3 regions of the Monashia sp. HAY1-5C genome follow, and region 1 is predicted to be linked to each of the others. Evidence: predicted binding sites of a transcription regulator. Region 1 holds the regulator's gene; each other region holds the start of a gene.
What was found. Region 1 encodes HrcA, which represses chaperone genes, less so after heat shock. Its sites were predicted from a motif close to TTNGCACTCGNNNNNNNCGAGTGCNAA; they were not measured.
Positions count from the first base shown of each region.

Region 1 (7,418 bases):
TCGCCGAGGAAGAGCTGGTGCGTCACTGCGCCATCCTGCCGCAGCAGGACGGGGCCGCGCCTCCGGTCACTTCTCCTTGAACGCGTCGCGCAGCTTGCCGAAGAGGCCCTTGTTGACGGGCGCGAGCCGGCCCTCGGGGCGCTCCTCGCCGCGGAGTGCGGCGAACTGCCGCAGGAGGTCCTGCTGCTCCTCGGTCAGCTTCGTCGGGGTCTGGACCGTGGCGTGGACGAGCAGGTCGCCGCGTCCGCCGTGGCGCAGGTGGGTGACGCCGAGGCCGCGGAGGGTGAGGACGTCACCGCTCTGGGTGCCGGCCTTGATCTCGAGGTCCTGCATGCCGTCGAAGGTCGACAGCTTGATCGTCGTCCCGAGCGCCGCCGCCGCCATGGGCAGCTCGACGCTGCAGTGCAGGTCGTCCCCGCGCCGGGTGTACGCGTCGTGGTTGAGCACGCGGACCTCGACGTAGAGGTCGGCGCGGGGGCCGTTGCCGGGGCCGACCTCGCCCTCGCCGGTCAGCTGGATGCGCGTGCCGGTGTCGACGCCGGCCGGCACCTTGAGCTTGAGCGTGCGACGGGTGCGGACCCGGCCGTCGCCGGAGCAGTCGTGGCACGGGTCGGTCAGGGTCGAGCCGAAGCCCTGGCAGTTGACGCAGGGGCGCGAGGTCATGACCTGGCCGAGGAAGCTGCGCTGCACCTGCTGGATCTCGCCGGCACCGTGGCAGATCGGGCAGGACTGCCGGCCGGTCCCCGGCTCGGCGCCGTCACCACCGCAGCGGCTGCAGCCGACCGCGGTGTCGAGGGCGAGCTCCTCCTCGGACCCGAAGACGGCCTTGGCGAGGTCGATGTCGAGGCGTACGAGGGCGTCCTGCCCGCGCTGGACCCGCGGACGGGGACCGCGGGCACCGGTCGCACCGGCGCCGAAGAACGCGTCCATGACGTCGCTGAAGGAGAACCCCGCCCCGGCGCCGTAGCCGGCGCCCCCACCGGTGGCGAAGGGGTCCGAGCCCATGTCGAACTGGCGGCGCTTCTGCGGGTCGGACAGGACGTCGTAGGCCTGCGAGACCCGTTTGAACTCCTCCTCGGCCTCCGGCCCGGGGTTGACGTCGGGGTGCAGCCGGCGCGCGAGCCTGCGGTACGCCTTCTTGATCTCCTCCTGGCTCGCGTCGCGGGAGACGTCGAGGACGGCGTAGTAGTCGTTCAAGCGGGTGTTCCTTCGGTTCCGTGGGTGCGGTCGTCGGGTCGTGGGGTGGCGTGGGGTGTGGGGTCGCTCGGGCTCGGGTCAGGGTCGGTCGTGGTCGGGTCAGGTGGAGCGGTTGTCGTCGAGGATCTCGGACACGTAGCGCGCCACGGCCCGCACGGACGCCATGGTGGTCGGGTAGTCCATCCGGGTGGGGCCGAGGACGCCGAGGCTCGCGATGCGCTCGGTGCCCGACCCGTACCCCATCGAGACCAGCGAGGTGGTCTGGAGGCCGGAGACCGGGTTCTCCGAGCCGATCCGGACCGACACGAGCTCGGGGTCGTCGCCGAGCTGGCCGAGCAGGCGCAGCAGGGTCACGTGCTCCTCGAGGGCCTCGAGGATCGGGCCGATGGTGCGGGCGAAGTCCGAGCCCGCGCGCGCGAGGTTGGCCTGGCCGGCGAGGACGACGCGCTCCTCGCGCTCCTCGGCGAGCAGGTCGGTCAGGGCGGACACGACCGCTTCGGTCGCCTCGCGGTCGGTGTCCGCGGCCTCCTCGACGAGCCGGCGCAGCTGCGTCGCGGCGACGGTGAACGGCACACCGGCGGACACCTCGTTGATGCGCGTGCGCAGGGCCGCCACGAAGACCTCGCCGTCGGCGTCCGCCAGCGGGCGACCGGCGTCGACGACGCGCTGCTCGACGCGTCCGGTGTTGACGATGAGCACGGCCATGACGTGCGTCGCACCGACGGGCACGAGCTCGACGTGGCGCACCGTCGAGCGCGTCAGCGACGGGTACTGCATGACGGCGACCTGGCGGGTCAGGCCGGCGAGGAGGCGGACGGTGCGGTCGACGACGTCGTCGAGGTCCACGGCGCCCTCGAGGAACTGCGTGATGGCGCGCCGCTCGCCCGCGCCGAGGGGCTTGATAGCGCTGAGCCGGTCGACGAACAGGCGGTAGCCGGCGTCGGTGGGCACGCGTCCGGCCGATGTGTGCGGCGCGTGGATCAGGCCCTCCTCCTCGAGCTGGGCCATGTCGTTGCGCACGGTGGCGGCGCTGACGCCGAGGTGGTGCCGGTCGACGAGCGCCTTGCTGCCGACGGGCTCGGACGTCTGGACGTAGTCCTGGACGATGGCGCGCAGCACCATGAGCTTGCGCTCCTCGCTCATCCGACCTCCTCGCGTCTCGGTGGTCTCGTCGGTCTCGTCCGGTCTCGTCCCGTCGCGTCCGCCTCGTCAGCAGGCCCCGGCGATGAGCCCTCGGACCCTTGGCACTCTCGGCGAACGAGTGCCAATTCTACGTCGAGTCGGACCAACCGCCGAACCTCCGTCCCACCGTATGCCGCCCGGAGCGGCGCGCCGGGCGGCATCCGGCGGCCGGAGGGCCTAGCCTCGGACGCCGTGTGCCCCCTCCCCCCGATCGACCGATACGGCTCCGACGTCCTCGGCGGCGACTGGCGTGCTCCCCGCGGTGGTCGCTCGACGCCGATGCCCGCCGAACCGGATCTCGTCGTCGAGGAGGTGGAGACCGGCTGGGTGGGCGCCGTCGTCCGCGTCGAGAAGGCGGGCGGCATGCACGTCGTGCACCTCGAGGACCGGCGCGGCCGGACCAAGGGCTTCCCGCTCGGTCCGGGGTTCCTCGTCGACGGACGCCCGGTCACGTTGACGCCCCCGACGGCCGCCGCGACGGCCGCCCTCGCCGACGCCCGCCGCGCCACCGCGCGCACCGCGAGCGGGTCGGTGGCCGTGCAGGGCGCGCGCGCCCGGGTCGCGAGCGGGTCGCGGATCTACGTGGAGGGGCGCCACGACGCCGAGCTCGTGGAGAAGGTGTGGGGTGACGACCTGCGGGTCGAGGGCGTGGTCGTGGAGCTCATGGACGGGGTGGACGACCTCGCCGCGATCATCGCCGAGTTCCGGCCCGGGCCCGGGCGACGGCTCGGGGTGCTCGTCGACCACCTCGTGCCGGGCACCAAGGAGGCGCGCATCGTCGAGCAGGCCCGGTCGCTACCGGGGCTGTCCGGGCACGTCAAGGTCCTCGGCCACCCGTACGTCGACGTGTGGCAGTCGGTGCGGCCGGAACGGCTCGGCTGGCAGCAGTGGCCGGTCATCCCGCGGGGCACGTCGTGGAAGCACGGCATCTGTGCCGAGCTGGGCTGGGCCCACTCGACGCAGGCCGACATCGCCAACGCCTGGAAACGCATCCTCGGCACGGTACGCAGCTACGCCGACCTCGAGCCGGCGCTGCTCGCCAGCGTGGAGGAGCTCATCGACTTCGTCACGGAACCCGGCGCCTGACGCGGCCGCGCCGGCTCCCGGGCCCCCGCGTCACCAGCGCAGGTAACCCTGGACGTCGACCTTGAGGTAGGCGGCCGCGGAGGTCTTGACCCGCACCGAGCCGTCGAGTCCGACCGGCACGAGGACGGTGTTGGTCACGGTCCGGCCCGACGCGAACTTGACCGTCGCATAGGGCGTCTCGGCCGAGCCGCTCGGATAGGCGGTGACGTACCCGGCCGCGGTCGGTGACGCGACGGTGACGGTCAGGAGCGCCGCCCGGACGCCGGAGGCGGGGACGCCGGCCTTGCCGACGACGGGTACGAGGGGTGCCTGCCCTGCCGCGACCCGTCCGACGGGGTAGCCGAGGCCGGTCTGGCTGTCCAGGATGCGCGTCGGCCCGAGCGCCACCTGGTCGGCCCCGGTCGGCAGCCAGCCCACGACGTCGACGAGGACGTCGGTCTGGGCGGTGGAGTGGATCGTCACCGCACCGTTGGTGCCGAGGCGTGCCTCGACGAGACCCGTGGCGGCGCCGGCGGCCTCGTACCGCAGCTGGGGCGCGGCAGGGCGCGTCGTGCCGGCGGGCCACGTGGTGAGCCATCCGGCGGTCGTCGGGGTCGCGGCGGACACGTCGAGCAGCACCGCGGCGGCCCCGGTCGCCGGGATCCCGGCCTTGCCCGCGAGCGGCAGCGTCAGCGTGCCGCCGGCGGCCAGCCGGGCCTTGGGGGCGCCGAGGCCGGTGCGGGTGTCGAGGACCCGCGTCGGGGCGCCTCCGGAGACGTAGCCCCCCGTGGGCGACCACCCGACGAGGTCGGCCGACAGGTCCGTGGTCGCCGACGTGTAGAGCCGGACACGGCCGTCGGTGCCGACCTTGCTCAGCACGAGGGTGGTCGTCACCCCTCCTGCGGCGTACGAGACCGCCCGGGAGCCGGGCTGGGTCGTGCCGTCGGCGTGCGCCGTGAGGTAGCCGGCGGCGCCCGGGGCGGTGGTGTTGACGTTGAGCAGGACGGCGTCGACGCCGGTCGCGGGGACGCCCGCACGGCCGGTGACCTGGACCGTGACCGCCTTGCCCGCCTGCACCTTGGCCACGGGAGCGCCGACCCCGGTGCGGGTGTCGAGCAGCCTGGCCGGCGCGGAGACCTGCCAGGCACGGGTGTCGGTGGCCACCGTGGGACCCTGGTCCTTGAGGTGGATGAAGCCCTTGGGCCATCGTCCACCGGTGAGCGTCATCCGGCGCCAGCGGAAGTCCCCGCCCCAGTTGTCCTCGGAGACGATGATGTCCGAGGCCGACAGGACCTGCTCGACGTAGGCGACGTGGCCGGTCGAGGAGTACGACGTGTCCCACCACGCGACCGACCCGACGGCCGGGCTCGTGTTCGTCTGCGCGGGGAACGAGGGGCCCCAGTTCGAGGCGTTACCGCTCAGGCTCGCCGGCTTCGTGTTCGGCAACCCGTTCTGCACGAGCCGGTAGGCGACGTAGTTGGTGCAGTTGTGGCCGGTGGACTGGCGCCACCAGCTCGTCGCGGCGTTCTCCTTGTAGCCGGCGTTCGGGTACCCGGCGGCCGCGCAGGGGTCGTAGCCCGTGCAGAGGACGATCCACTCGGCCGAGCGGGCCGGGGCCGCCAGCCCGACGCTCGTCAGGGTCGTCGCGAGCGCCGCGACGAGGACGGCCACGCGTCGACGCCACGGGCGCAGGGGTCGTGTCGTCGCCGCCACCGGGTCTCCCGTCCTCGCCGTCATGCTCCACGCAATCTAGGACACAGGACTCACCGCGTCTCACAAATCCCAGAATTCCCACGCGACACGCGGGCCGGAATGCACGCGTTCCGGACCGTCGCGTGCTAGACGGCGGCCGACGTCAGGGCCGGCGGTGGCGGCGCCCCCGCGCGACGACACGGTCGATGACGCGCTGCTTGAACGGCGTGAAAGGTGGGCGGACGACGGCGGTCGTGTCGGGCGTCGTCGGGGTCTCGAGCACGGCCTTGGCATGCGAGAAGAGCTCGACGGACCGCTCACCGTGGTACGCGCCGTTGCCGCTCGCGCCGACCCCGCCGAAGGGCAGCCCGTGGACCGCCATGTGCGCGAGCGGCAGGTTGACACCGAGGGCGCCGGACGACGTCTCGCGCACGAAGCGTCGGCGCACGTCCGCGTCGGCGGTGAAGACGTAGAGCGCGAGCGGCTTGTCGCGCTCGGTGATCACCTCGATCGCCTCGTCGAGGCCCGAGACCTCGACGAGGGGCAGCACCGGCCCGAAGATCTCCTCCTGCATGACCGGGTCGTCGAGGCAGACGCCGTCGAGGACCGTCGGGGCCAGGTAGCGGCTGCCGGCGTCGGACTCCCCGCCCAGGACGACCCGCTCGGTGTCGACCAGCGCGTGGAGCCGCGCGAAGTGCCGGTCGTCGACGATGCGGCCGTACTCCGCGGACCTCGCTGGGTCGGTCCCGAAGGACTCCCGGAGCGCGTCGGCGAGCCTGGGCACGAGCGCGTCGAGCGTGGCCCGGGTGCCGAGGACGTAGTCCGGGGCGACGCACGTCTGCCCCGCGTTCGTGAACTTCCCCCAGACGATGCGTCGGGCCGCGACGAGCAGGTCGGCGTCCTCGTGGACGTAGGTCGGCGACTTGCCGCCGAGCTCGAGCGTCACCGGTGTGAGGTGCCGGGCCGCCGCCTCGAGGACGATGCGGCCGACGGAGCCGTTGCCGGTGTAGAAGATGTGGTCGAAGCGCTCGGCCAGCAGGGCGGTCGTCTCCGGGACCCCGCCCTCGACGACGTGCACGGCCGACGCGTCGAGGTGGCGGGGCAGCAGCCGGGCGAGCACCCGCGAGGTGGCCGGCGCCACCTCGCTCGGCTTGAGCACGGCCGCGTTCCCCGCCGCGAGCACACCGACGAGCGGGGCGAGCAGCAGCTGCACCGGGTAGTTCCAGGGCGCGATGACGAGGACGACGCCGAGCGGCTCTCGCACGACCCGGGCGCGGCCGGGCATGACCGAGAGCGGCACGGGCACGCGGCGCGGCCGCAGCCACGAGCGCAGGTGCCGCAACGTGTGGTCGATCTCCTCGACGACGAACCCGAGCTCGGTGACCCAGGCCTCCGTCGGGTTCTTGGCCAGGTCCTGGCGTAGGGCGTCCGCGAGCTCGTCCTCGTGGTCCACGATCATCGCCCGTAGGGCCCGCAGCTGCTCGACCCGCCAGGCGTACGGCTTGGTCCGACCGCTGCGGAAGGCCGCCCGGGCCGATGCGACGACCCCGCGCACGTCCGCTCCCCCGGCCGGGGCGCCGGGGTCGGACGGGGCGCGGTCGGTGGGCGCGGTCTGCGTCATGGGGTCCATCCTCGTGGGTCGTCGGGTCGTCGGTCGGTGACCTGTCGTGCGGTCCGGGTCCCGGCGTCGACGCTCAGGCCGCGAGCAGCCGGTGCACGACGGTGTCGGCGAGCAGCCGCCCGCGCCGCGTCAGCACGACGCGTCCCCGGGAGACCGCCGCGACGCCGTCGACGAGCCCGTCGGCGACGAGCCCGGCCACGGCGGCGCGTCCCGATCCTCGCAGGTCCGCCACGGGCAGTCCCTCGACGAGACGTGTGCCGAGGAGCACACGCTCGTCATGCCGCTGCTCGTCGTCGAGGACCTCGCGGGCCGCGGCGGGCGACTGCCCGGTGGCGAGCCGCTGGGCGTAGGCGCTCGGGTGCTTGACGTTCCACCACCGGACGCCACGGACGTGGCTGTGGGCCCCGGGGCCGATGCCCCACCAGTTCGTGCCGGCCCAGTAGGCGATGTTGTGGCGGCAGCGGTGCTGCTCGTCGCGGGCCCAGTTGCTCACCTCGTACCAGCCGAACCCGGCGGCCGAGAGCAGCTCGTCGGCCAGCTCGTACTTGTCGGCCTCGTCGTCGTCCTCTGGGGCCGGGACGACGCCGCGACGGACCTGCGCAGCCAGCCGCGTGCCCTCCTCGACGACCAGGGCGTAGGCCGAGACGTGGTCCGGCTCGAG
Region 1 is NZ_JBPGXG010000047.1:2,197-9,614, forward strand. Features, by position in the region: gene ACR9ZK_RS09375 (16S rRNA (uracil(1498)-N(3))-methyltransferase) at 1-26, opposite strand, end outside; gene dnaJ (molecular chaperone DnaJ) at 67-1,197, opposite strand; gene hrcA (heat-inducible transcriptional repressor HrcA) at 1,297-2,340, opposite strand; gene ACR9ZK_RS09390 (DUF3097 domain-containing protein) at 2,572-3,465, shown strand; gene ACR9ZK_RS09395 (CHAP domain-containing protein) at 3,496-5,181, opposite strand; gene ACR9ZK_RS09400 (aldehyde dehydrogenase family protein) at 5,300-6,757, opposite strand; gene hemW (radical SAM family heme chaperone HemW) at 6,831-7,418, opposite strand, start outside.

Region 2 (7,418 bases), on a different contig from region 1:
CGCGGGCCGAGCTGACGGCCGGTGAGGTGGCGGCGCTGTTCGACGTCGCTCGGCCCGGCGTCTCACGGCACCTGCGGGTGCTGCGCGAGGCAGGCGTCGTCGAGGCGCGGCCGGACGGCCAGCGGCGCGTCTACCGGCTCGTGCCCGGTGCGCTCGACGAGGTCGAGCAGTGGTGCCGCGACGTCCGCGCGTTCTGGGGGCAGCGGCTCGACGCCCTCGACACCGAGGTGGCCCGCGGGCAGCGGGCAGCGACGAAGGAGACGTGATGACCGAGCTGACCCGCGTGCTGGGCCGCATCGAGCAGGCGGGCGACACCGTGACCGTGGTGTTCGACCGGCACTACGCGACGACGCCCGCCGACCTGTGGCAGGCGTGCACCGACCCCGCCCGCCTGGCCCGGTGGTTCGCCCCGGTCAGCGGCGACCTGCGCGAGGGCGGCTTCTTCACGATCCACTTCGACGACGCCGACACCCCGCACTGCCGCGTCGTCTCGTGCGAGGCCCCGACGCGCCTGGTCTGGGAGTGGCCGGTCGGCGAGGTCGCCACCCTCGTCACGGTCGCGGTGACGCCGGACGGGGACGGCGCGCGCCTCGTGCTGCGCCACGCCCGCCTCGACGCCGCCCGCGTCGCGGGGTACGCCGCCGGCTGGGACACCTACGTGCGGCGCCTCGCGGCCGACCTCTCGGGCGAGGACCTGCCCGAGTGGGACGCCACCTGGACCGCCCTTCACGCCCGGTACCGGGCAGGCACCTGACGCCGACGGGTCCGTCGACCGCCGAGCTCGGCCCTGCGCTCCCTCCCCGGTCGCACCGGACGGCGCCCGCGCGATCTGCAACGACACGCCTCCGGCCGCGCGTGGACGTCTCCTCTTCGTACGCACTCCGGCGCCTCGTCGGCGTCAGGTCTCCTGGTCCGTGGCAGACCACCGACGAGGAGGCGCCAGAGGCACGGACGAACCGGGCGTGGACGCCCGTGGGATCGGGGCGTCAGGCGGGGGTGACGACGAGCGCGACCTGGCCGCCGGCCACCCGGGTCACGACGAGCGTCGCCTCGGAGCCGCCCTTGCCGCGCCCCGTCATCTTCAGCTGCCGACGCAGCCGGTCCGCGTCGAGGGTGACGCCGCGCTTCTTGACGGTGACCCGGTCGAACCCCTGGTCGCGCAGCCACCGTGCGAGGTGCTTGGTCGACAGCGGCATCGCGGCGTCGACCCGGAAGCGGCGGGCCCACGGCACGTCGACCGCATGGTCGGCACCGACGTAGCCGACGCCCGTCGCGAGCTCCCGCCCGTCGGTCGCGGCGACGAGCGCACCGGTCAGGCCGGCGCGGATGACCGCCCGGTCGGGCTCGTAGAGCCAGGCTCCCACGCGCGACACCGAGGCGACGGGCTCGACGCCCGCCCCGGCCGCCGCGTCGGCCTCGGTGACGACGTGGGTCGACGTCGTGCTGCTCACCGACGCGGTCCGGCCCGGGTGCTGGACGAGCGGCCCCCACCACACGGCGCACTCGAGGACCTCGCCGTGCCAGGAGGTCCACTGGGCCTCGGCCCCGACGGGCAGGGCCCCGTGCGGGAACCCCGGCGACAGCTTCGCACCCGTGGCCGGGACCGCCTCGGCCACGGCGAGCACCTGCTGCCACGAGGGCGAGATGGCATCGAGGGAGAAGACCCGACGCGTCCGGCCGCGGACGTCCGCCACTCCGGTGACGCGTCGGGCCGGGTCGAGCCACACGCCGACCCGCGACGCGTCGGCCACCGTGGGCCTGCCGCCGGGGGAGCCGGGCAGGGCGACGTCCTCCGCGCGGCCGACCTCGACGCGCGCGGCGGGCCAGTGGCGGAGGTTGACCGCGGCGATCCGCGCGGTGGTCTCGTCGGCCTCGACCCCGCGGACCCGCAGGTCCAGGCTGGCGAACGCCATCGCGTCGGCGCCCAGCCCGCACCCGAGGTCCCAGACCTCCTCGAGGTCCGCCGCGACGTACCGGTGGGCGTGCCGGGCCGCGACGCCGAGGCGGGTGGACTGCTCCAGCCCGTCGGCGGTGAAGAGCATCCCCGCCGCGAAGTCGCCGAACTTCTCCGTGCCCCGGGCCCGCAGCCGTGACTGGTTGAGCGCCGCGGCGACGAGGTCGGCGTCGTAACCGGCCTCGCGGAGGCGGGTCTGCAGGTGCAAGGCGGAGGACTCGTCGTACGGCGGCAGCGACCGGAGCAGGGCCCAACCCTGGCCGGTCGCGAGGCGGTCGACCATCGCCGGGTCCATGCCGCCATCCTGCCAGCCGAGGACACGACACCCGAGTTCTGGCACTCGACTTGACCGAGTGCTAACGGCAAACCTAGATTTGCTCGTGCTGGCACTCTCGGCCTGAAAGTGCCAACGCCCTCCTCGAGGGAGGTCGACCCCCGCGACGGCGGCCAGCCTCGAAGAGCCCACAGTCCGCAAGTCAACTCCGACTGTCCCGAAGGGAAGGTCACCACCGTGTCGGTTTCCATCAAGCCGCTCGAGGACCGCATCGTCGTCAAGTCCCTCGAGGCCGAGCAGACCACCGCGTCCGGCCTCGTCATCCCCGACACCGCCAAGGAGAAGCCGCAGGAGGGCGAGGTCCTCGCCGTCGGCCCCGGCCGCTTCAACGACAACGGCACCGAGCGCGTCCCGCTCGACGTCAAGGTCGGCGACAAGGTCATCTACAGCAAGTACGGCGGCACCGAGGTCAAGTACGGCGGCGAGGAGTACCTCATCCTCTCCGCGCGCGACGTGCTCGCCGTCGTCGGCTGACCCGACACCCTCAGCCGTGACCGCACCCCGGTGAGCCCCGACCGGGGACTCCCGGGGTGCGTCCGGTTCCCGGCCCCACCAACGCCACCGCAACACCCGAGCCAGAAGGAACACCATGGCCAAGATGCTGGAGTTCGACGACTCCGCCCGTAAGTCCCTCGAGCGCGGCGTCGACGCGCTCGCCAACGCCGTCAAGGTGACGCTCGGCCCCAAGGGCCGCAACGTCGTCATCGACAAGAAGTGGGGCGCCCCCACCATCACCAACGACGGTGTGACGATCGCCCGCGAGGTCGAGCTCGAGGACGCGTACGAGAACCTCGGCGCGCAGCTCGCCAAGGAGGTCGCGACCAAGACCAACGACATCGCCGGTGACGGCACGACGACGGCGACCGTCCTCGCCCAGGCCATGGTCAAGGAGGGCCTGCGCAACGTCACCGCCGGTGCCGCACCGGCCGCCCTGAAGCGCGGTATGGACAAGGCCGTCAGCGCCGTCAACGACGAGCTGCTCAAGCACGCCCGCGACGTCGACGGCAAGGACGAGATCGCCTCCGTCGCGACCCTCTCGGCCCAGGACGCCACCCTCGGCGGCCTCATCGGCGAGGCCTTCGACAAGGTCGGCAAGGACGGCGTCATCACCGTCGAGGAGTCCTCGACGACCGCCACCGAACTCGAGTTCACCGAGGGCATGCAGTTCGACAAGGGCTACCTCTCGGCGTACTTCGTCACCGACGCCGAGCGCATGGAGACCGTCCTCGAGGACGCCTACGTCCTCATCAACCAGGGCAAGATCTCCGCGGTCGCCGAGGTGCTGCCCGTCCTCGAGAAGGTCGTGCAGTCCGGCAAGCCGCTGCTCATCATCGCCGAGGACGTCGAGGGCGAGGCCCTCTCGACGCTCGTCGTCAACAAGATCCGCGGCACGTTCAACGTCGCCGCCGTCAAGGCTCCCGGCTTCGGCGACCGCCGCAAGGCGATGCTCCAGGACATCGCCGTGCTCACCGGTGGCCAGGTCATCGCCCCCGAGGTCGGGCTCTCGCTCGACCAGGCCGACCTGACCGTCCTCGGCCAGGCCCGCCGCGTCGTCATCACCAAGGACGACACGACCATCATCGACGGTGCGGGCGAGGAGTCCGAGGTCGTCGGCCGCGTCAACCAGATCAAGGCCGAGATCGAGCGCACCGACTCCGACTGGGACCGCGAGAAGCTCCAGGAGCGCCTCGCCAAGCTCGCCGGTGGCGTCTGCGTCATCAAGGTCGGCGCGCACACCGAGGTCGAGCTCAAGGAGAAGAAGCACCGCATCGAGGACGCGATCTCCGCGACGCGTGCCGCGATCGAGGAGGGCATCGTCGCCGGTGGCGGCACCGCCCTCATCCACGCCTCGACCGTCATCGACGGGCTCGGCCTGTCCGGCGACGAGGCCACCGGTGCCGCGATCGTCAAGAAGGCGGTGCAGGAGCCGCTGCGCTGGATCGCCGAGAACGCCGGCCTGCAGGGCTACGTCGTCACCTCCAAGGTGGCCGAGATGGCGATCGGTCAGGGCCTCAACGCCGCGACCGGCGAGTACGGCGACCTCATCGGCGCCGGCGTCATCGACCCGGTCAAGGTGACGCGTTCCGCGCTGCGCAACGCCGCGTCGATCGCCTCGATGATCCTGACGACCGACACGCTCGTCGTCGAGAAGCCCGAGGAGGAGCCGGAGGGCGTCGGCGGCCACGGCCACGGCCACGGTCACTGACCTCACACGCACAGAGAGAGGGCCGCTCCCCTGGGGGAGCGGCCCTCTCCGCGTTCCGGTAGGTCCGGTGGTTCTGTGTGTCCGGTGGTCCTGCCGGCCCCGGCACGCCGCCTGTCGTGGGGGCGCGTCAGGACGCCGCCGGCACCGTGTCGTAGAGCAGCTCGCGCTCACCCTCGGTCAGCCCGCCCCAGACCCCGTAGGGCTCGCGCACCTCGAGGGCGTGCGAGCGGCAGGCCTCCACGACGGGGCAGCCCGCGCACACGGCCTTGGCCTCGGCGTCGCGGTTGCGCCGGCGCGGACCGCGCTCGCCCTCGGGGTGGAAGAACACGTCGGGGCTGACCCCGCGGCACGCTCCGTCGAGCTGCCAGTCCCAGAGGTCGGCAACCGGTCCCGGCAGGCGGGTGATCTCAGCCATGAACTCGTCTTTCGGGTCGGGCGGGTGGGGCCGCCGGGGTCCAACGGGCGGCCGGAGGTTTCCCCTTGCAGGGCCGCGCCATCGACGCTAACCGGGCCCGCGACCACGGTTAAAGAGCAGAATCTTCAAGACTTGTTCAAGACTTGCCAACCAGATGGCATGCTCGTCGGGGGACCTCCGCGGCCCCCGGGCGACGGCCTCTCGAGCGTCCCGGGCGCGGTCCGACCCACTACCATGAGGGCGCTCTGCAGGAGCGCGGACGGGCACGACGACGGCCTCGCGGCCACGACACACGACCATCGGGGGAACGAGGTGCAATGGGTCCGGGACGCTCCCCGTCGGCGCGCGTAACGCCGAGCGGCGTCGACGCGATGGACCGGGTGGACGCACGGCCCCTCCGTGACCTCGCGGCGCTCTCCGGCCGCGACCCCCGCGCCCACGAGCTGCTGCTGGCCCGGGTGCGGGAGCTGGCCCTGAAGTACGCCCGTGTCCGCCTCGGCCGGTTCGGTGCCGAGGACACCGCACAGGACGTCGCCCAGGAGGTGTGCATGGCTGTCATGACGGCCCTGCCGACCTACGAGGAGCGCGGCCTGCCGTTCGAGGCGTTCGTCTACACGATCACCTCGCGCAAGCTGGCCGACGCGCAGCGTGCCGCGATGCGCGGTCCGGCGCCGGTGCCGGAGGTGCCGGACGGCCCCGACGAGGGGCCGACGCCCGAGTCGGTCGCCGTGATGCGCGACCAGGCCGCCGTCGCGATGGAGCTCATGCAGCGGCTGCCGGCCCAGCAGCGCGAGATCCTCATCCTCCGGGTCGCCGTCGGGCTCTCGGCGGACGAGACCGCGGCCGCCCTGGGGATGTCCGCCGGCGCCGTCCGCGTCGCCCAGCACCGGGCGCTCGGCAAGCTGCGCACCCTCGTCGCCGAGGCCGAGGCGGGTGACGTGGCATGACCGACCTGTACCCGATCGACGACCTCGTCGCCGACGACCTGCTCCTCGACCGCATCGGCGCGCGCGGTGCCGACCCCAGCGAGCCCGTGGCCGTCCTGCTCGGTGCCCTCGCGGCGCACGCCGACACCGCGCTGCCCGGGCGCACGGCGCACCGAGGCCGACGCACCCGGCACCGCTACCTCGGCGCCTTCGCCGCGCTCGCCATCGCCGCGTCCGGCGCGGGTGTCGCGGCAGCGGTCTCGCTGCCGGATCGCGGCCCGAGCCACGCCGACCACGTCCGGGTCCTGCAGGAGATGGACGACAGCGCGCGCAGCTCCGCGCCGAGCGGCCTGTTCTCGAGGCTCGGTCTGCCGCAGACGGCCGGCACGACCGCGGCCCGCAACCTCGTCCTGGTCCGGCGGGCGGACGGTGCCATCGTCCTGCTCCCGCCCGCTCAGGCCGCGGCGATCGAGGCAGCCGGGGTCCCGGGCGCTCCCGGTGCGGCCTCGCGCCGCACCGGCAACCCGGGTGACGCGGGCCGGGCCGATGCCGCGGGCGGCGCCCAGGGCGGCGCCGGTGCCGGTGGTACGAGCGGCGCCGGCGTCGGCCAGCCGGGTGCCCCGGACGGCCAGGGCGACACCGCCGAGGACGAGAGCCAGGACCCGGCCCAGACCTCGACCGGCGAGGCCACGAAGGCCACGAAGACCACGAAGGCCCCCAAGGGCAAGCCGGGGTCCAAGGGCGGTGCCACGGGGACGCCGACCCCCGCGACGTCGCCGACCCCGCCGTCCCCGCTGGCCCAGCCGCTGAGCGGCCCGGCACCGAGCGGAACGAGCGGGTCGAGCGGGTCGAGCGGAACGAGCGCAGGCGGCACCGGTGGTGCGGCGCGCCCCTCGGCCGTGCCGACGGCGCCCGTCCCGCCGGCCACGCCCCTCACCGGCCGCCCGAGCCCGACCGGTCGCGGCACGGGCTCCGGGTCCGGCACGGACGCCTCGGCCGCAGCGGTGGCCGGCGCCGGCGAGGCGCTGGCCCTCGTCGACGAGACGGTGACCGCGCTCCGCGACCTGCTCGGAGCCGACGCGGCCCCCGCGGCGCCGGCTCTCTGACCGCCGGCGAGCCCCCCGCTCGGGGTGGGGTGGGACGCGTCGTCGCGTCAGGCGAGGTGTCCGGGAGGGCGTACGGAGGGCGACCGGGAGACGGCCGGGAGACGGCCGGGAGACGGCCGGGAGGGCGTCCGGAGGGGCCTGTCGCAGCCTTTAGACTTGGCCAATGAGTCTCGGATCGTCTGATGTGCCGGCCCCGTTCGCCCAGATGGGCCTGACCTACGACGACGTGCTCCTGCTGCCGGGGTACAGCGACCTCGCCCCCACCGACATCGACACGACGACGCGCCTGACGCGCGAGCTGTCCATCCGCACGCCCCTCATCTCCGCCGCGATGGACACCGTCACCGAGTCGCGGATGGCCATCGCCATGGCACGCCAGGGCGGCATCGGCGTCCTGCACCGCAACCTCTCGATCCAGGACCAGGCCTACCAGGTCGACCTCGTCAAGCGGACCCAGACCGGCATGATCGCCAACCC
Region 2 is NZ_JBPGXG010000053.1:14,580-21,997, forward strand. Features, by position in the region: gene ACR9ZK_RS10170 (ArsR/SmtB family transcription factor) at 1-266, shown strand, start outside; gene ACR9ZK_RS10175 (SRPBCC family protein) at 266-754, shown strand; gene ACR9ZK_RS10180 (THUMP-like domain-containing protein) at 987-2,249, opposite strand; gene groES (co-chaperone GroES) at 2,466-2,762, shown strand; gene groL (chaperonin GroEL) at 2,878-4,494, shown strand; gene ACR9ZK_RS10195 (WhiB family transcriptional regulator) at 4,622-4,909, opposite strand; gene ACR9ZK_RS10200 (sigma-70 family RNA polymerase sigma factor) at 5,227-5,856, shown strand; gene ACR9ZK_RS10205 (hypothetical protein) at 5,853-6,941, shown strand; gene guaB (IMP dehydrogenase) at 7,105-7,418, shown strand, end outside.
Region 2: a site for HrcA is predicted at 2,288-2,314, ahead of groES (co-chaperone GroES). Genes of this name have one in related genera too.

Region 3 (7,418 bases), on a different contig from region 1:
ATCGCGATCTGCTTGAGCGGGGCCTCGGTCGCGACGCGCACGATGTTCGCGCCGGTGGCCTCGTCACCCTCGAGCGAGAGGGCGTCGAGCGCCTTGGCGGCCTGGATGAGGGCGACGCCACCACCGGCGACGATGCCCTCCTCGACGGCGGCCTTCGCGTTGCGGACGGCGTCCTCGATGCGGTGCTTGCGCTCCTTGAGCTCGACCTCGGTGGCCGCGCCCGCCTTGATGACGGCGACGCCGCCGGCGAGCTTGGCGAGGCGCTCCTGGAGCTTCTCGCGGTCGTAGTCGGAGTCCGACTTCTCGATCTCGGCCTTGATCTGGGCGATGCGGCCCTCGATCTGCGTGCGGTCCTCGGCGTCCTCGACGATGGTCGTCTCGTCCTTGGTGACGACGACCTTGCGCGCCTTGCCGAGCAGGTCGAGGGTGGCGTTCTCGAGCTTGAGACCGACCTCCTCGGAGATGACCTGGCCACCGGTGAGGATCGCGATGTCGGTGAGCATCGCCTTGCGGCGGTCGCCGAAGCCCGGGGCCTTGACGGCGACGGACTTGAACGTGCCCTTGATCTTGTTGACGACGAGGGTCGCCAGGGCCTCGCCCTCGATGTCCTCGGCGATGATGAGCAGCGGCTTGCCGGACTGCATGACCTTCTCGAGCAGCGGGATGAGGTCCTTGATGCTGCCGATCTTGCTGTTGGCCACGAGCACGTAGGCGTCGTCGAGGACGGCCTCCATGCGCTCGGTGTCGGTGACGAAGTACGCCGAGATGTAGCCCTTGTCGAAGCGCATGCCCTCGGTCATCTCCAGCTCGAGGCCCATGGTGTTGGAGTCCTCGACGGTGATGACGCCTTCCTTGCCGACCTTGTCCATCGCCTCGGCGATGAGGCCGCCGATCTCCTCGTCGGCCGCCGAGATGCTGGCGGTGGAGGCGATCTGCTCCTTGGTCTCGACCTCCTTGGCGGACTCGAGCAGCGACGCGGAGACGGCCTCGACGGCCTTCTCGATGCCGCGCTTGAGGGCCATCGGGTTGGCGCCCGCGGCAACGTTGCGCAGGCCCTCCTTCACCATGGCCTGGGCGAGGACGGTGGCCGTCGTCGTGCCGTCACCGGCGACGTCGTCGGTCTTCTTGGCGACCTCCTTGACGAGCTCCGCACCGATCTTCTCGTACGGGTCGTCGAGCTCGATCTCCTTGGCGATCGAGACACCGTCGTTGGTGATCGTGGGGGCGCCCCACTTCTTCTCCAGGACGACGTTGCGGCCCTTGGGGCCGAGCGTGACGCGGACGGCGTCGGCAAGGGTGTTCATGCCGCGCTCGAGGCCGCGACGCGCCTCTTCGTCAAACGCAATGGTCTTGGCCATTCGGGTGGTTCCTCCCACGCGAATCGTTGGTGGCGGCCCGCACGACGCCCGCGACGGATGGGACCGGACCCGGCAGCTCACGTCGCTGCGGGACCGAGCCCTCGGCGTGCGGCCCAGTTCTGTCACTCCCACCTGGAGAGTGCTAACGCCATTATTGGCACTCTCACCCGGAGAGTGCAAACAGCAGGCCACGATGCCGACCCGTTCGCCGATGAGCCGTCGCGGTGATCACGCGCGCCTCAGGCGTCGGCGCGCGCCACCGGCGGCGCCAACGCTCCCGCGAGGCGGGCGGCATAGGCGGCCGACTCGGCGTCGGACGCGTACGTCGTGCGCGGCCAGAAGAAGCCCCGCAGGCCGTCGCCCTTGGTCCGGGGCACGACGTGCACGTGCAGGTGCGGCACCGACTGGCTGACGACGTTGTTCATCGCCACGAAGCTGCCCTGGGCGCCGAGCCCCTCGACGACGGCACCGGCGAGCCGCTGCGCCGCCCCGAGCAACGGCGCGTGCAGCGGCTGCGGCAGGTCGAGGAGGGTGTCGACGTGGCGGCGTGGCACGAGGAGCACGTGTCCCTTGAACACCGGTCGCCGGTCGAGGAAGCCGAGCAGGTCGGGCTCGTCGAGCACGACGTCGGCCGGTACGTCACCCGCGACGATGGAGCAGAAGACGCAGTCCATGCGATCAGGCTCCCATGCCGCGGCGACGCGTCAGCAGATGACGAGCAGCCAGCAGCCAGAGCCGCTCGAGGTCGGCGAGGAGGTCGGCGTCGGGGAGGGCGGAGTCGTCTTCGTCGGCCGGGGGCCGGGCCTCGGGTCGCTCGTCGAGGAGGGGGACGGCGTGCCGGTCGAGGGTGGTGTGGAGGGTGCGCGCGTCGCCGACGGGCCGGGCTCCGGTGCGGTGCTCGTCGGCACGGCGCTCGTCGTGGAGGTCGCGGACGGCGGCGACGCCGTCACCGGCAGCACGGTCGCGGTCGCCACCCCTGACGTGGGGCCGCCGGACGTCGGCGGGTCGCCGGCCGTGGTCCACCACGGCTCGTCGGTCGGCGGCGTGGAGAACTCGTCGCCGGGCAGGGTCGGGAACACGCCGGACGACATGGCCTCGTCACGCCAGCTGTCGCCGGAGAAGAAGGTCACCCCGCCGACACCGGCGAGGACGATGGCCGCGAGGGCGGACAGCAGGAGCACGGGACGACGGTTCGCGCGTGGAGGGCGGGCCCCGGAGTCGAAGGACATGACCCCCCAAACTAGACGAATCGGGCTCGGGACGCCTCCCGGGACCGGGACCACTACCGTGGCGCGCATGGAGGACGCGACGCGGACCACGCCGGGGCGAGCCACCGGTTTCATCGAGGTCGCCGACCGGGTCCTCGTCGCCCGCTACCCCGAGTGGGACGTCAACGTCGGCCTCGTCCTCGGGCGGGACGGCGCGGTCGTCGTCGACACGCGGGGCAGCGGCACGCAGGGCCGCCGGGTCCTCGACGACGTGCGCCGGCTCGGCCGCGACATCGTCGTCACCCACGTCGTCAACACGCACGTCCACTTCGACCACACGTTCGGCAACATCGCCTTCGACGACGCGACGGTCCATGCCCACGACAACGTCGGCCGCACCATCGAGGACCACGCCGATCGGATCAGGGCCCTCTTCCGGGCCGACCCCGGCGACGCCCCGGAGGCCGGCTACACGGCCGAGGACGTCGTCGACGTCCTCGCCACGCGGGTCCGGCGTCCGGACCGGACGTTCGGCTCGCACGCGACCGTCGACCTCGGCGACCGCGTGGTGACGATGGCCTGGCACGGACGCGGCCACACCGACGGCGACGTCGCTGTCGCGGTCCCCGACACCGACGCCCTGTTCCTGGGCGACCTCGTCGAGGAGAGCGCCCACCCGTCCTTCGGCGACGACTCGTGGCCGCTGGAGTGGGCCGACACCCTGGCAGCCCACCTCGTCGAGACCTCGGACCGAACCGTGGTCGTGCCCGGCCACGGCCGGCCCGTCGACGTGGGGTTCGTCGCGCGGCAACGCGACGAGGTCGCCGCGGTGGCCGCGGTCATCCGCGAGCGCCGAAGCGCCGGTGTCGACGTCGAGGACGCGGTGCGAGAGCCGGACCGGCGGCTGCCGTACCCGGTGGCCGGGCTCGCCGAGGCCTTCCGGCGGGGCTACGCGCACCTGGACCTGCTGCCCTGAGCCGCATCCGAGCGCCCAGCGGATGCGCGGACTGGTCGGGACCCGGAGGGTTCAGGCCCTGACCGCGGAGGGGAACGCGTCGCGCCAGGAGCGCAGCGCCACCCCGCCCTCGGCCGTGCGGTCGACGGACGTCGCGGCGAGCAGCGCGTGGGCGATGGCCCGGGCGACGGCGTCGGCACCGGCCTCCATGAGCACCGTCAGGGCGAGCGGGTCCGGCGCCGGGCCGGCGCCGGTCGCGAGGGCGAAGAGCGTGTCGCCGTCGAAGAGCGTGTGCACCGGCTTGATGGCGCGGGCGAAGCCGTCGTGCCCGATGCCGGCGAGCTTGGCGCACTGGGCCTTCGTCAGCGTCGCGTCGGTGGCGATGACGCCGATGGTCGTCGCGAGGCCCGGCATGGCGACCCCGGCTGCCGCGAGCGCCTCACCCCGCTCGCGGGCGGCGGCGACCTCCGTGGCGGAGGGCACGCCGATGCCGGCGAACTCGTCGCCCAGGCCGTACCGGACGCCGTGAATGGCGCCGGTGTCGGGGTCGACGGCCGAGCCGACCGCGTTGACTGCGACGAGCGCCGCGACGGTCACCCCCGACTCGAGCACGACGCTGGCCGAGGCGATCCCGCCCTTGAGGCCACCCGCCTTGGCACCGGTGCCCGCGCCGACGCAGCCTGCCGCCGGCGCCTCGCCGACGGACGCCTGCCGCGCGGCCTCGTACGCGGCGCGGCCCTCGTCGGCACCGGGGTGGTGCTCCCACGTGCCGCCGCGGCCGAGGTCGAAGAGGATCGCGCCCGGCACGATCGGCACGACGCGCCGCTCCCCCATGGGCCAGCCCCGGCCGTCGGCGAGCAGGCACCGAGCCACGCCGTCGACGGCCGCGAGACCCATGGCCGAACCACCGCCGAGGACGACGGCGTCGACACGATCGACGAGGTTGCGGGGGTCGAGCAGGTCGGTCTCGCGGGTGCCGGGGCCGCCGCCGCGCACGTCGACCCCCGCGACCGCACCGCCGGGCGGGGTCAGCACGACCGTGCTCCCGGTGAGCCAGCCGGCCTCGTCGCGCGTCGCGTGCCCGACGCGCAACCCGGCGACGTCGACGATGGAGTTGGTGGGGCCGGGGCGCGTCATGACGGGTCCCTCAGATCGAACTCCATGAGCGTGCCGGGCGAGGTGAAGCCGAGCCGTTCGTAGAACTCCTGGGCCCGGGCGTCGGGCGCGTTGAGCCGGATCCACTTGACGTCGGTCGAGCGGGACCACTCGATCATCGCCTCGGTCAGGGCCCTGCCCACCCCGCGGTCGCGGCAGCTCGGGGCGACGAAGAGGCCGCCGACGTGCAGCCAGCTGACGTCACGCCGGCCCGGCCACGGCAGGGCCCGGATGCGGCGCGTCTCGAGGATCCCGGCGTGCTCCCCCCGGCTCTCGGCGATCCACGTCGGGCGGTCCGGCCGCTCCTGCAGCCACGCGTCGACGAAGCGGTCGAGGTAGCCCTGCTCCGAGGGCATGCCGAGCTCGCGGGCGAACTGCAGGTGCAGCGCGGCGACGATGAAGGCGTCGTCGGCCCCGGCGCGGCGGATCGTCACCTCGGCCATGGGGGAAGTGAACCACGCGGACGAGGCGCAGGCCGAGACGTCGGGTGGTGCGCGCGGCGCCGGCACGAGGGCGGCGCGGCGGGAGGGTCAGACGTTGATGCCGAGGCGCCGGCTCGTGCGGGCGCGCTGGCGGCTCGCGCGCATCCGGCGCAGGCGCTTGATGAGCATCGGGTCGGCCTCGAGGGCCTGGGGGTCGTCGAGCAGGGCGTTGAGCACCTGGTAGTAGCGCGTTGAGCTCATGTTGAACAGCTCCTTGATGGCCTGCTCCTTGGAGCCCGCGTACTTCCACCACTGGCGCTCGAAGGCCAGGATCTCGAGATCGCGGTCGCTCAGGCCGCCCCCGGAGTCGTGGCGGTGCGGCTGCGCCGTGGCGTGTTCTGTGCTCATGTCCCCGTCTCGTCGCGTCGATTGCTCGGTCGCTGTCGTGCTGTCGTGCTGGTCCCGCTGTGGGCCGACCGCCGACGCGGGCTGCGCCGCGCCGGTGCCGACCACCCCCGGTGACGTCGAGCAGCACGAGTGCTGCTGCGTTGGCTCCGGGGCCAACCCTAGACGCAAATGACAAGGGTGTCATTCAGCCGCGTGGCGGCTCGCCGGGGTGTCGTCGCGTTCCGGCCGCGGCTTCGACGGACCCATCGTCACGGCGGCCACACCAGCCCCAGCGGCCCCAGCGACCCCATCGGTCACAGGGCCGCGCGTCCGGCCCTCGGGCGTCAGGACATCGTATCGAGGATCGCCGAGACGTCCTCCTTGGTCGTGTGCGGGTTGACGATGGCGAAGCGCGTCAGCGTCTCGCCGCGGAACGTCGTCGGCACGACGAAGGCGAACTCCTGGGCGAGCAGCCGGTCGGTCCACGCCGCGTAGTCCTGGGGGCCCCAGCCGCGGCGTCGGAACACCACGACCGACAGGTCGGGCTCGCGGACGACCTCCAGGTAGGGCCGCCGCCCGACCTCCTCGGCGGCGAAGCGGGTCACCTCGAGCGTGCTCTCGATCGCCTCGACGTAGGCATCGGTGCCGTGGACCGCGAGCGAGTACCAGAACGGCAGGCCCCTGGCCCGCCGCGTCAGGCCGATCGAGTAGTCGGTCGGGTTCCACTCGGGCGCCGACGTCAGCACGTCGAGGTACCCGGCCTCCTGGGTGTGCGCGATGCGGGCCAGCGTCGGGTCGCGGTAGAGCAGAGCGCAGCAGTCGAACGGCGCGAAGAGCCACTTGTGCGGGTCGACGATGAAGGAGTCGGCGTGCTCGATGCCCGCGAAGAGGTGGCGCACCGAAGGCGCCGCGAGGCCCGCACCGCCGTAGGCACCGTCGACGTGCAGCCAGATGCCGTACTCCTGGCACACTTCGGCGACCGCCGCGAGGTCGTCGACGACGCCGAAGTTCGTCGTCCCGGACGTCGCGACGACGGCGAAGAACGTGTCGGGCCCGTGCTCCTCGAGGACGCGTCGCAGCTCGGGTCCGGTGAGGCGCAGCTTCTCGTCGACGGGCACGCCCACGACCTCGGCGTCCATGACGGCGGCCATCGAGACGACCGACGAGTGGGCGTTGTCGGTCGCGGCGATGCGGTACGGACGCGCGCCCGTGCCGGCCTCGGTCGCGCGGGCCCGGGCCGTGTGACGGGCCACGACGAGGGCGGACAGGTTGCCGACCGTGCCCCCGGGGACGAACACGCCACCGGCCGACTCGGGCAGGCCAGCGAGGTCGGCGATCCAGCGCAGCGCCTGGTTCTCGGCATAGATCGCCCCGGCGCCCTCCATCCACGAGCCGCCGTAGATCGAGGACGCGCCGACGACGACGTCGAAAGCCGCCGCCTCCCGCGTCGGGGCGCACGGGATGAAGGACAGGTAGCGCGGGTGGTCGGTGGACAGGCAGGCCGGTGCGAGCGTGTGCTCGAACAGCTCCATCGCGCGCGTCGGTCCGAGGCCGGCAGGGGTGATCGTCTGACCGACGGCCGCCTGGAGGTACTCCTCGGTCTGGGCCCCGTCCAACGGGATGGGGTCCATGAGGAGGCGCTCCCGCGCGTAGCTCAGGACCTTGTCGACGGCGAGGTGGTCGGCGTCCTTGTCGAAGCTGTGCACGCGCCGATGCTAGGGCCTGGCGTGGCGTCCTCCGACACGCCGCGACCGACGTGCGGGCCGCGCGCCGGGGTCGCGCGGCCCGCCCTGCTCAGCCGAGCAGGGCGTCCCGCAGCCCCGCCGCGTCGTGCGCGAAGACGGTCGGACGCACGCCGTGGAGGGCCTCGGTCGTGCCCGCACCCCACGTCACCGCGAGGGTGTCGACGCCCGCCGCCTTGCCGGCGAGGACG
Region 3 is NZ_JBPGXG010000014.1:33,069-40,486, reverse strand. Features, by position in the region: gene groL (chaperonin GroEL) at 1-1,358, opposite strand, end outside; gene ACR9ZK_RS03905 (HIT family protein) at 1,598-2,032, opposite strand; gene ACR9ZK_RS03900 (MBL fold metallo-hydrolase) at 2,031-3,542, shown strand; gene ACR9ZK_RS03895 (P1 family peptidase) at 3,594-4,658, opposite strand; gene ACR9ZK_RS03890 (N-acetyltransferase family protein) at 4,655-5,119, opposite strand; gene ACR9ZK_RS03885 (DUF3263 domain-containing protein) at 5,207-5,506, opposite strand; gene ACR9ZK_RS03880 (pyridoxal phosphate-dependent decarboxylase family protein) at 5,830-7,191, opposite strand; gene ACR9ZK_RS03875 (HAD family hydrolase) at 7,280-7,418, opposite strand, start outside.
Region 3: a site for HrcA is predicted at 1,513-1,539, ahead of groL (chaperonin GroEL). Genes of this name have one in related genera too.